3 regions of the Streptomyces sp. NPDC020780 genome follow, and region 2 is predicted to be linked to each of the others. Evidence: predicted binding sites of a transcription regulator. Region 2 holds the regulator's gene; each other region holds the start of a gene.
What was found. The regulator HrcA, encoded in region 2, represses chaperone genes, less so after heat shock. The targets are predictions, from matches to a motif close to TTNGCACTCNGNNNNNCNGAGTGCNAA.
Positions count from the first base shown of each region.

Region 1: groL (chaperonin GroEL) is a predicted target of HrcA. The motif match lies at 2,162-2,188, and genes of this name have one in related genera.
Region 3: groES (co-chaperone GroES) is a predicted target of HrcA. The motif match lies at 1,917-1,943, and genes of this name have one in related genera.

Region 1 is NZ_JBIRTB010000008.1:266,942-270,216, forward strand. It holds partial or broken gene ACH4VO_RS17810 (SDR family NAD(P)-dependent oxidoreductase) at 1-12, opposite strand, end outside; gene groL (chaperonin GroEL) at 339-1,961, opposite strand; gene ACH4VO_RS17820 (cold-shock protein) at 2,468-2,674, opposite strand; gene ACH4VO_RS17825 (MoaD/ThiS family protein) at 3,110-3,275, opposite strand, start outside.
Region 2 is NZ_JBIRTB010000002.1:135,231-138,505, forward strand. It holds gene ACH4VO_RS04070 (nitronate monooxygenase) at 1-54, opposite strand, end outside; gene dnaJ (molecular chaperone DnaJ) at 294-1,433, opposite strand; gene hrcA (heat-inducible transcriptional repressor HrcA) at 1,434-2,450, opposite strand; gene ACH4VO_RS04085 (MBL fold metallo-hydrolase) at 2,616-3,275, shown strand, end outside.
Region 3 is NZ_JBIRTB010000016.1:134,321-137,595, forward strand. It holds gene groL (chaperonin GroEL) at 1-1,357, opposite strand, end outside; gene groES (co-chaperone GroES) at 1,456-1,764, opposite strand; gene ACH4VO_RS27195 (polysaccharide deacetylase family protein) at 2,063-3,013, opposite strand; gene ACH4VO_RS27200 (methyltransferase domain-containing protein) at 3,137-3,275, shown strand, end outside.

The DNA of each region.
Region 1 (3,275 bases), on a different contig from region 2:
GACCAGCGCCATGATGCTCCTCGGACTGGAGGCCGATGGGCTCGGTCGTTCACGCTAACCATGTAAGCGGTCGGCACCGTCCATTTGGCAGCAAGTGAGAAACATGCCTGCCGAGGTCTCTCGTAACGCGGCGAGCCACCCGCCAGAAGGACACCGGGGCGCGGCCGTAGGACGGGCCGGGCCCCCACGTGGTGGATGCGCCGCCGCAGGCCCGGCACCGGCTGAACCCGTGTCGGCTGAACCGTCGGCCGGAACGACGTCGGCCCCCCGGGACGAATCCCGGGGGGCCGACGTCGTTCAGATACTGCGGGTACTGCCCTGAACTGCTGATCCGGGGATCAGAAGTCCATGTCACCGCCCGGCATGCCGCCCGGAGCAGCCGCGGCGGCCTTCTCCGGCTTGTCGGCGATGACGGCCTCGGTGGTGAGGAAGAGCGCGGCAATGGACGCGGCGTTCTGCAGGGCGGAGCGCGTGACCTTCGCCGGGTCGATGATGCCCTCGGCGATCATGTCGACGTACTCGCCGGTCGCGGCGTTGAGGCCGTGACCGATCGGCAGGTTGCGCACCTTCTCGACGATGACGCCACCCTCGAGACCACCGTTGACGGCGATCTGCTTGAGCGGGGCCTCCAGCGCGAGCTTCACGGCGTTGGCGCCCGTGGCCTCGTCACCGGTCAGGTCGAGCTTCTCGAAGACGGCCGAGGCCTGGAGCAGAGCCACGCCACCACCGGCGACGATGCCCTCCTCGACGGCGGCCTTGGCGTTGCGCACCGCGTCCTCGATGCGGTGCTTGCGCTCCTTGAGCTCCACCTCGGTGGCGGCGCCGGCCTTGATGACGGCCACGCCGCCGGCCAGCTTCGCGAGGCGCTCCTGGAGCTTCTCGCGGTCGTAGTCCGAGTCGGAGTTCTCGATCTCGGCGCGGATCTGCTTGACGCGACCCTGAACCTGGTCGCTCTCGCCGCCACCGTCGACGATCGTCGTCTCGTCCTTGGTGATGACGACCTTGCGGGCGGTGCCGAGCAGGTCCAGGCCGGCGTTCTCCAGCTTGAGACCGACCTCCTCGGAGATGACGGTGCCACCGGTGAGGATGGCGATGTCGCCGAGCATGGCCTTGCGGCGGTCACCGAAGCCCGGAGCCTTGACGGCCACGGACTTGAAGGTGCCACGGATCTTGTTGACGACCAGGGTCGACAGGGCCTCGCCCTCGACGTCCTCCGCGATGATCAGCAGGGGCTTGCCCGACTGCATGACCTTCTCGAGCAGCGGAAGGAGGTCCTTCACGTTGCTGATCTTGGAGTTGACGATCAGGATGTACGGGTCGTCGAACGACGTCTCCATACGCTCCATGTCGGTGGCGAAGTACGCCGAGATGTAGCCCTTGTCGAAGCGCATACCCTCGGTGAGCTCCAGCTCCAGACCGAAGGTCTGGGACTCCTCGACGGTGATGACGCCTTCCTTGCCGACCTTGTCCATAGCCTCGGCGATCTTGGCGCCGATCTCGGTGTCAGCAGCGGAGATGGAGGCGGTGGAAGCGATCTGCTCCTTGGTCTCCACGTCCTTCGCCTGCTCCAGCAGAGCGGCGGAGACGGCCTCGACGGCCTTCTCGATGCCGCGCTTGAGAGCCATCGGGTTGGCACCCGCGGCGACGTTGCGCAGACCCTCGCGGACGAGAGCCTGGGCGAGAACGGTGGCGGTGGTCGTACCGTCGCCGGCGACGTCGTCCGTCTTCTTGGCGACCTCCTTGACCAGCTCCGCACCGATCTTCTCGTACGGGTCCTCGAGCTCGATCTCCTTGGCGATGGAAACACCATCGTTGGTGATCGTGGGCGCGCCCCACTTCTTCTCGAGGACGACGTTACGGCCCTTGGGGCCGAGGGTGACCTTGACGGCGTCGGCGAGCTGGTTCATCCCGCGCTCGAGACCGCGCCGTGCCTCTTCGTCGAACGCGATGATCTTGGCCATGTGAAGTGGTCCTCCCGGACTGATGGGGTCTCCCCTGCTCGAACGCAGTTGAGAGCTTGGGGAAGGATTTCTCCGGACCGAGAGGCGCCCGCGACGGACGGCCAGCGTGCCCGGTGGTTCCCTGCCCCACCAGGCCTGCGGGCCTCACCGGCCCGGTCCACGTTCTGTCACTCTCACCTGGAGAGTGCTAACGCCAATGATTAGCACTCGACCCCTTCGAGTGCAAGCGCCTTCGAGGATGGCTCGCTGCGGGCGAAGGTGCGAACGGCAGGTGGGACGGGCGTACGTCCCGGCCCGTGGACAGCCCCGAAGGCGGGGCGCCACCGCGCGCGGGGGCCGCCCGACCGGCCCGTGGCGCGCCCGGGGACGCCAGTGACCCCGCACGGAGGGAGGCGCCCGGCGCGCCGCACGCCGCGCCCGGACGCACGCGGGGCCCGTCCCCCCGAGGAGGTACGGGCCCCGCGTGTGCGAGTAGTGTTCGGTGTGGTCGGCCGACCGCGCCGAGCTCAGCCGACGGCGAGTTTGACCATGTCCGCCTGCGGCCCCTTCTGGCCCTGCGAGATCTCGAATTCAACTCGCTGACCCTCTTCGAGGGTGCGGTATCCGTCCATCTGGATCGCGCTGTAGTGGACGAAAACATCCGCACCACCGTCGACCGCGATGAAGCCGTACCCCTTCTCCGCGTTGAACCACTTGACGGTGCCCTGAGCCATGCCTAACTCCCCTATTACTGGCCCTTGCACAGGACCGCACTTCGCGGACCCGGGTCAAACTCACCCCCCGACAGGAGGGGGCGGCGTGCGCCGGAACGCGTCGACCGCGGCCGAATGTATCTGCCCAACTGCCCTCTGCAACAGGTCAGTCGGACGAGAATTCTGGGCACACGGGAACGCCCGGACAGGGGTAACTCGCAAGATTCCAGGGCAACTCGGGCCAGACAAAGGCCACTTATGACGCAAGGAGTGCACGCACATTGGCTGCTTCTCGTCGCGTCCGGGCGCATTCTCATATGCGCGTGGCACGGGCAGCTGCGGGGGCTTCCCCAACTGTACCCCGCTCAACCATGCAGAATGACCCCCTCCGCTTCTCTCGCGGAGGGGGTCATCGTGGTCACGTCGCGCAGCCGGCACGGACGTCCGGCAGCCGCGTCAGCCTCCGGCGACGGCCGGGATGATCGAGACGCCGGCACCGTCCGGCGTGGCCGCGTCCAGGCCGCCCTCGAAGCGCACGTCGTCGTCGTTGACGTACACGTTCACGAAGCGGCGCAGCTTGCCCTGGTCGTCCAGGACCCGCGCGGCGATGCCCGGGTGGTCC
Region 2 (3,275 bases):
CATCGGGGCCTGCACGATCGGATACCGGCAGAGATCGGTCAGCGCCAAGGACATGCCCGCATCGTGCCACGTCCGGTGCACCGTGCCGAATCAGCCGTTTTCCGCAGATCGGCCGGGCACCCCGTCACGCGGCACCGCCCGCCGGTGAGGAACCGGCGGGCGGTGCGGTGGCGCGGTCGGGGCGGGCGCCTGAGCGCGCTCCCGGCGTGGTGCTTCGGCGCCCTTGCGGCGCGGTGCGGTGGCCCTCCTCGTCGCCGCCGCGGAGGACACGTCCGATGAGCGGCCGGCAGGCGTCAGCGGCCGTTGAAAGCGTCCTTCAGGCGGGAAAAGAGGCCCTGCTGCCCTGGCTGGAACTGGCCGGTGGGCCGCTCCTCGCCGCGCAGCTTCGCCAGCTCCCGCAGCAGGCGCTCCTGCTCGGGGTCCATCTTCGTCGGGGTCATGACCTCGACGTGCACGATCAGGTCGCCGCGTCCGCCGCCCCGCAGGTGCGTGATACCGCGCCCGTGCAGCGGGACCGACTGGCCGGACTGGGTGCCTGGCCGGATGTCGATCTCCTCCAGGCCGTCCAGCGTCTCCAGCGGCACCTGGGTGCCCAGCGCCGCGGCCGTCATCGGAATGGTGACCGTGCAGTGGAGGTCGTCGCCGCGGCGCTGGAACACGGCGTGCGAGACCTCGTGGATCTCGACGTACAGGTCGCCGGCGGGGCCGCCCCCGGGGCCGACCTCGCCCTCACCCGCGAGCTGGATGCGGGTGCCGTTGTCGACACCTGCGGGGATCTTCACGGTGAGGGTGCGCCGCGAACGGATGCGGCCGTCGCCGGCGCACTCGGGGCACGGCGTCGGCACGACCGTACCGAAGCCCTGGCACTGCGGGCAGGGCCGCGAGGTCATGACCTGGCCGAGGAAGGACCGGGTGACCTGGGACACCTCGCCGCGGCCGCGGCACATGTCACAGGTCTGCGCGGAGGTGCCGGGCGCGGCTCCTTCGCCGCTGCAGGTCGTGCAGACGACCGCAGTGTCGACCTGGATGTCCTTGGTCGTGCCGAAGGCCGCCTCGTTGAGGTCGATCTCCAGCCGGATCATGGCGTCCTGGCCGCGCCTGGTGCGCGAACGGGGCCCGCGCTGGGTGGCGTTGCCGAAGAACGCGTCCATGATGTCGCTGAAGTTGCCGAAGCCGCCGGCTCCGAAGCCGCCCGCGCCACCGCCGCCGCCCGAGGCGGACAGCGGGTCGCCGCCGAGGTCGTAGACCTGCTTCTTCTGCGGGTCCGACAACACCTCGTATGCGGCGTTGATCTCCTTGAACCGCTCCTGGGTCTTCGGATCCGGGTTGACATCCGGGTGCAGCTCGCGGGCGAGCCTGCGGAATGCCTTCTTGATCTCGTCCTGAGATGCGTCGCGGCGCACGCCGAGTACGGCGTAGTAGTCCGTGGCCACTTACGACTCCGCCAGGATCTGTCCGACGTAACGTGCCACTGCGCGTACCGCTCCCATCGTTCCGGGGTAGTCCATGCGGGTCGGTCCGACCACGCCGAGTTTGGCGACTGCCTCGTCGCCCGAACCGTAGCCGACCGCGACGACGGACGTGGCGTTGAGGCCCTCGTGAGCGTTCTCGTGCCCGATCCGTACGGTCATGCCTGAGTCCGTCGCCTCACCGAGCAGCTTCAGCAGCACGACCTGCTCCTCCAGTGCCTCCAGCACCGGCCGGATCATCACAGGGAAGTCGTGCCCGAAGCGCGTGAGGTTGGAGGTGCCGCCGATGATGAGCCGCTCCTCCGTCTCTTCGACCAGAGTCTCGAGAAGAACGGAGAGCACCGTGGATACGGTTCCCCGGTCCTCACTCTCGAAGGACTCCGGCAGGTCCTGCACCAGATGCGGGACATCCGCGAAGCGGCGTCCGACGACCCGGCTGTTGAGCCGGGCCCGCAGATCTGCCAGGGAGGTGTCACCGAACGGTGCAGGGCAGTCGATCATACGCTGTTCGACCCGGCCCGTGTCCGTGATCAGTACGAGCATCAGCCGGGCCGGGGCCAGGGACAGCAGTTCCACGTGCCGCACCGTCGAGCGGGTCAGCGAGGGGTACTGCACGACGGCGACCTGCCGGGTCAGCTGCGCGAGCAGCCGCACCGTACGGCCCACGACGTCGTCGAGGTCGACCGCGCCGTCGAGGAAGTTCTGAATGGCCCGGCGCTCCGGCGACGACAGGGGCTTGACGCCCGCGAGCTTGTCGACGAAGAGGCGGTAGCCCTTGTCCGTAGGGATACGCCCCGCACTGGTGTGCGGCTGGGCGATGAAGCCCTCTTCCTCCAGCACCGCCATGTCGTTGCGGACGGTGGCCGGGGAGACCCCCAGCCTGTGCCGCTCCGTGAGCGCCTTCGAGCCGACGGGCTCCTCGGTGCCCACATAGTCCTGGACGATGGCGCGCAGCACCTCGAGTCTGCGTTCACTGAGCACGGCGCACACCTCCAGCTGTGGTTCTCCGGCGTCTGCCTGGCACTCTGCGCGTTCGAGTGCCAGCAACTCCCCCGGCCAGTGTACGGGGGCGGGGCGGCCCCGGGGCAAGGGTGACCGGCCGGGCCGTCGCGGGACCGCGCGGGCCGTTGCGGATAGCGTCGTCGCATGGACGTCTCTTGGGAAGACTTCGGCTGGGAGCGGTTGGGCGACAGTACGGGGCGGCGGCGCCTTCCCGTCTGGGACGCGACGGTCTCCCTGGTGGCGGGGGCCGACGGCGTCCTGCTCCACGACACCGGTGCGACGCTCCGGGAGGGGGTGGAACTGCGGACCCAGGTGCAGGCCATGCTCGGCCGCAGGGTGACGCATATCGCATTCAGCCATCCGCACTTCGATCACGTACTGGGCACCGCCGCGTTCGCCGGGGCGGAGGTCTACGGCGCGGTCGGCACGGCCGGGCTGCTGCGGCACGGCGCCGGAGAGCTGCGCGAGGACGCGCTGCGTCACGGCATGAGCGAGGACGACGCCGTCACGGCGACCGACGCGCTGGTGGTGCCGCACCATCAGGTGAGCGGTGAGCTGACGCTCGATCTGGGCGGTGGCCTGCAGGTCCTGCTGGCCAACGTGGGTCCGGGCCACAGCGGCCACGACCTGGCGGTGCTGGTGCCGGGCTCGCCCGTGGTCGTGCTCTGCGGCGATCTGGTCGAGGAGTCCGGCGAACCGCAGGCGGGCCCGGACGCCGTCCCCTCCCACTGGCCGGCCGCCCTGGACCGGCTGCTGGAGCTGGGCGGCGAGGACGCGCTGTACGTGCCGGGACACGGCGCCGTC
Region 3 (3,275 bases), on a different contig from region 2:
AGCGCAGCGGCTCGACGGCGGCGCGGCGGACGACCGCCACACCCGTGGCCTCGTCGCCGGTCTTGCCGAGGTTGCCCTCGAGAACCTTGACGGCGTGGACGAGGGAGGAGCCACCACCGGAGACGATGCCCTCCTCGACCGCGGCGCGGGTCGCGGAGATGGCGTCCTCCAGACGGTGCTTCTTCTCCTTGAGCTCCACCTCGGTGGCGGCACCGACGCGGATCACGCAGACACCGCCGGCCAGCTTCGCGAGGCGCTCCTGGAGCTTCTCGCGGTCCCAGTCGGAGTCCGTGGACTCGATCTCGGCCTTGATCTGGTTGACGCGGCCCTTGACGTCCGCGGCGTCGCCGCCGCCGTCGACGATGGTCGTGTCGTCCTTGGAGACCGTGACGCGGCGCGCCGTGCCCAGGACGTCCAGACCGGCCTGGTCGAGCTTGAGGCCGACCTCCTCGGCGATGACGGTCGCACCGGTGAGGGTGGCGATGTCGCCGAGCATGGCCTTGCGGCGGTCACCGAAGCCCGGGGCCTTCACCGCGACGGCGTTGAAGGTGCCGCGGATCTTGTTGACGACGAGGGTGGAGAGCGCCTCGCCCTCGACGTCCTCGGCGATGATCAGAAGCGGCTTGGAGCCACCCGACTGGATGACCTTCTCCAGGAGCGGGAGCAGCTCCTGGATGGAGCCGATCTTGCCCTGGTGGATCAGGATGTACGGGTCGTCGAGGACGGCCTCCATACGCTCCTGGTCGGTCACCATGTACGGGGAGAGGTAGCCCTTGTCGAAGGCCATGCCCTCGGTGAACTCGAGGTCCAGACCGAAGGTGTTGGACTCCTCGACGGTGATGACACCGTCCTTGCCGACCTTGTCCATCGCGTCCGCGATGAGCTCGCCGACCTGGCTGTCCTGCGCGGAGAGCGCGGCGACGGCGGCGATGTCGGACTTGTCGTCGATCGGGCGGGCGGTCGCGAGGAGTTCCTCGGACACGGCCTTCACCGCGGCGTCGATGCCCTTCTTCAGGGCGGCCGGGGACGCGCCCGCGGCGACGTTGCGCAGACCCTCGCGGACGAGCGCCTGGGCCAGGACGGTGGCGGTGGTGGTGCCGTCACCGGCCACGTCGTTGGTCTTGGTCGCCACCTCCTTCACCAGCTGGGCACCGAGGTTCTCGAACGGGTCGTCGAGCTCGACCTCGCGCGCGATGGTGACACCGTCGTTGGTGATGGTGGGGGCACCGAACTTCTTGTCGATGACGACGTTGCGGCCCTTCGGGCCGATCGTCACCTTCACCGTGTCGGCAAGCTTGTTGACGCCGCGCTCAAGGGCGCGACGGGCGTCCTCGTCGAACTTCAGAATCTTCGCCATGGGCTGAGCTGTCCTCTCAAACGAACTGCGCCCCTCGCCGCCCGGCTAGTTGTCACGCAGGCGGCCAGGGGCGCAGAACAGAAGCAAACGTGGGTGAATTACTTCTCGATGATCGCGAGAACGTCGCGCGCCGAGAGGACGAGGTACTCCTCGCCGTTGTACTTCACCTCGGTGCCGCCGTACTTGCTGTACAGAACGACATCGCCGGTCTTGACGTCGAGCGGAAGTCGCTCGCCGTTCTCGAAGCGGCCCGGGCCCACGGCCAGGACGACGCCCTCCTGGGGCTTCTCCTTGGCGGTGTCCGGAATGACCAGGCCGGAAGCCGTGGTCTGCTCGGCGTCGAGCGGCTGGACCACAATGCGGTCCTCGAGCGGCTTGATCGCAACCTTGGAGCTGGTGGTCGACACGATCCGGTCTCCCCCTTCGGAGATCTCACGGGGTTTAACAGTCAGTGGGTGGCGACCAGGCCGATCCGTCGTCGCGGGTGCCGGACCTGCCCTGTCGCAGAAGTGCTGGCACTCTCCAGTGGGGAGTGCCAGCACTGAGACTATGACCGGGATTAGCACTCGGTCAAGCGGAGTGCCAATTGACCACCCTCGCGTGGCGCGGCCGGCCGGGCCACGCCGGCACAACGCGGGAGGCGTCCCCAGGGTTCCGTGCGCTCCGCGCGAGCCCCTGCGAGGCGCCCGTACGGCAGCCGGCCCGTCAGACGTAGTCCTCCAGCCGGGCCACGGCGTACCCCTTGGCGGTGACCGTCCTCATGACGTTGCGGACCATGTCGGCCATGGAACCGCCCCACTGCGCGCGGCCCCGGAAGTGGGTGAGGATGATGTCACCGGGGTGCAGGTCACGGTCCCACTCGCGCCACTCCATGTGGTCGGGGAACGCCTCGGAGGCCCACAGGGGCACGGCCTTGATGCCGCAGGACGCGGCGATGCGCAGGGTGTCGCCGTTGTAGTTGCCGTACGGCGGCCGGAAGAGGGTGGGCCGCTTCCCGAAGTGCTTCTCGATCCGGTCCTGCGAGCCGCAGATCTCCCTCCGCTGCTCCTCCGCGGAGAGCCCGGGGAGATAGGGGTGGCTGAGCGTGTGGTTGCTGAGGGTGACGCCCCGGGCCTGCATGTCCTTGAAGTAGCCGTAGTCGTCCTTGACCTCGTAGTCGCTGAGGAAGGCGCTGTACGGGATCTTCAGCTCCGACATCATCCTCAGCAGTTCGGGGTCCTTCTCGGCGCCGTCGTCCATGGTCAGGAAGACGACGCGCTCCTTGGTGGGCACGGTGGTGAAGACCGGCGGAAGGTCCTCCCCGCCCTCGACCTCGAAGCCCTCACGGGTGGTGATGTGCGGCTTCTCGGCGGGTGGCGGCGGGGCGGTGAGCGGGGCCTTCGCCAGCCCCCACTTCTTCGCGACCGCGGCACGGGCGGCCTGCTGCCGCTTCAGGCGCGCCGCCTCGGCCACCGCTTCGGCCTTCGCCCTGGCCGCGGCTGCCGCCTCGGCCTCCACCGCGGCGGGGCCCGGCTGCCCGGTGGTGGCCCCCGGCTCCCCGGCGGCCGGCTCCCGCCCCACCGCGGGCCCCCCGTCCGAGCGGTCTCCGCACCCGGAGGCGGCTGCGCCGATCAGCAGGGCGACCAGAACCCCGCAGACCTTTCTGTGGGGGTTCATGACCCTTTTTTCATTTTGTCTTACTAGTTGCATGGCGCCGCATCCTGCCACCGGGACACCGGCCGCCTCGGGCGACACCTCCGCCGCACCCGGCGCATCCCCCGCCTGGCTCACAATGGAGCCGTGAACGCCCTTCCCCCTGCCGACCTGAGCGACCCGCTCGCCGCACTCGCCGCCCTGCGTACCCCGCAGGGAGCGGCACTCCTGGACGAGCTCCGCGACCACGACCCCGCCCGGGAACTCGCCACGGCGACCCGGCTGC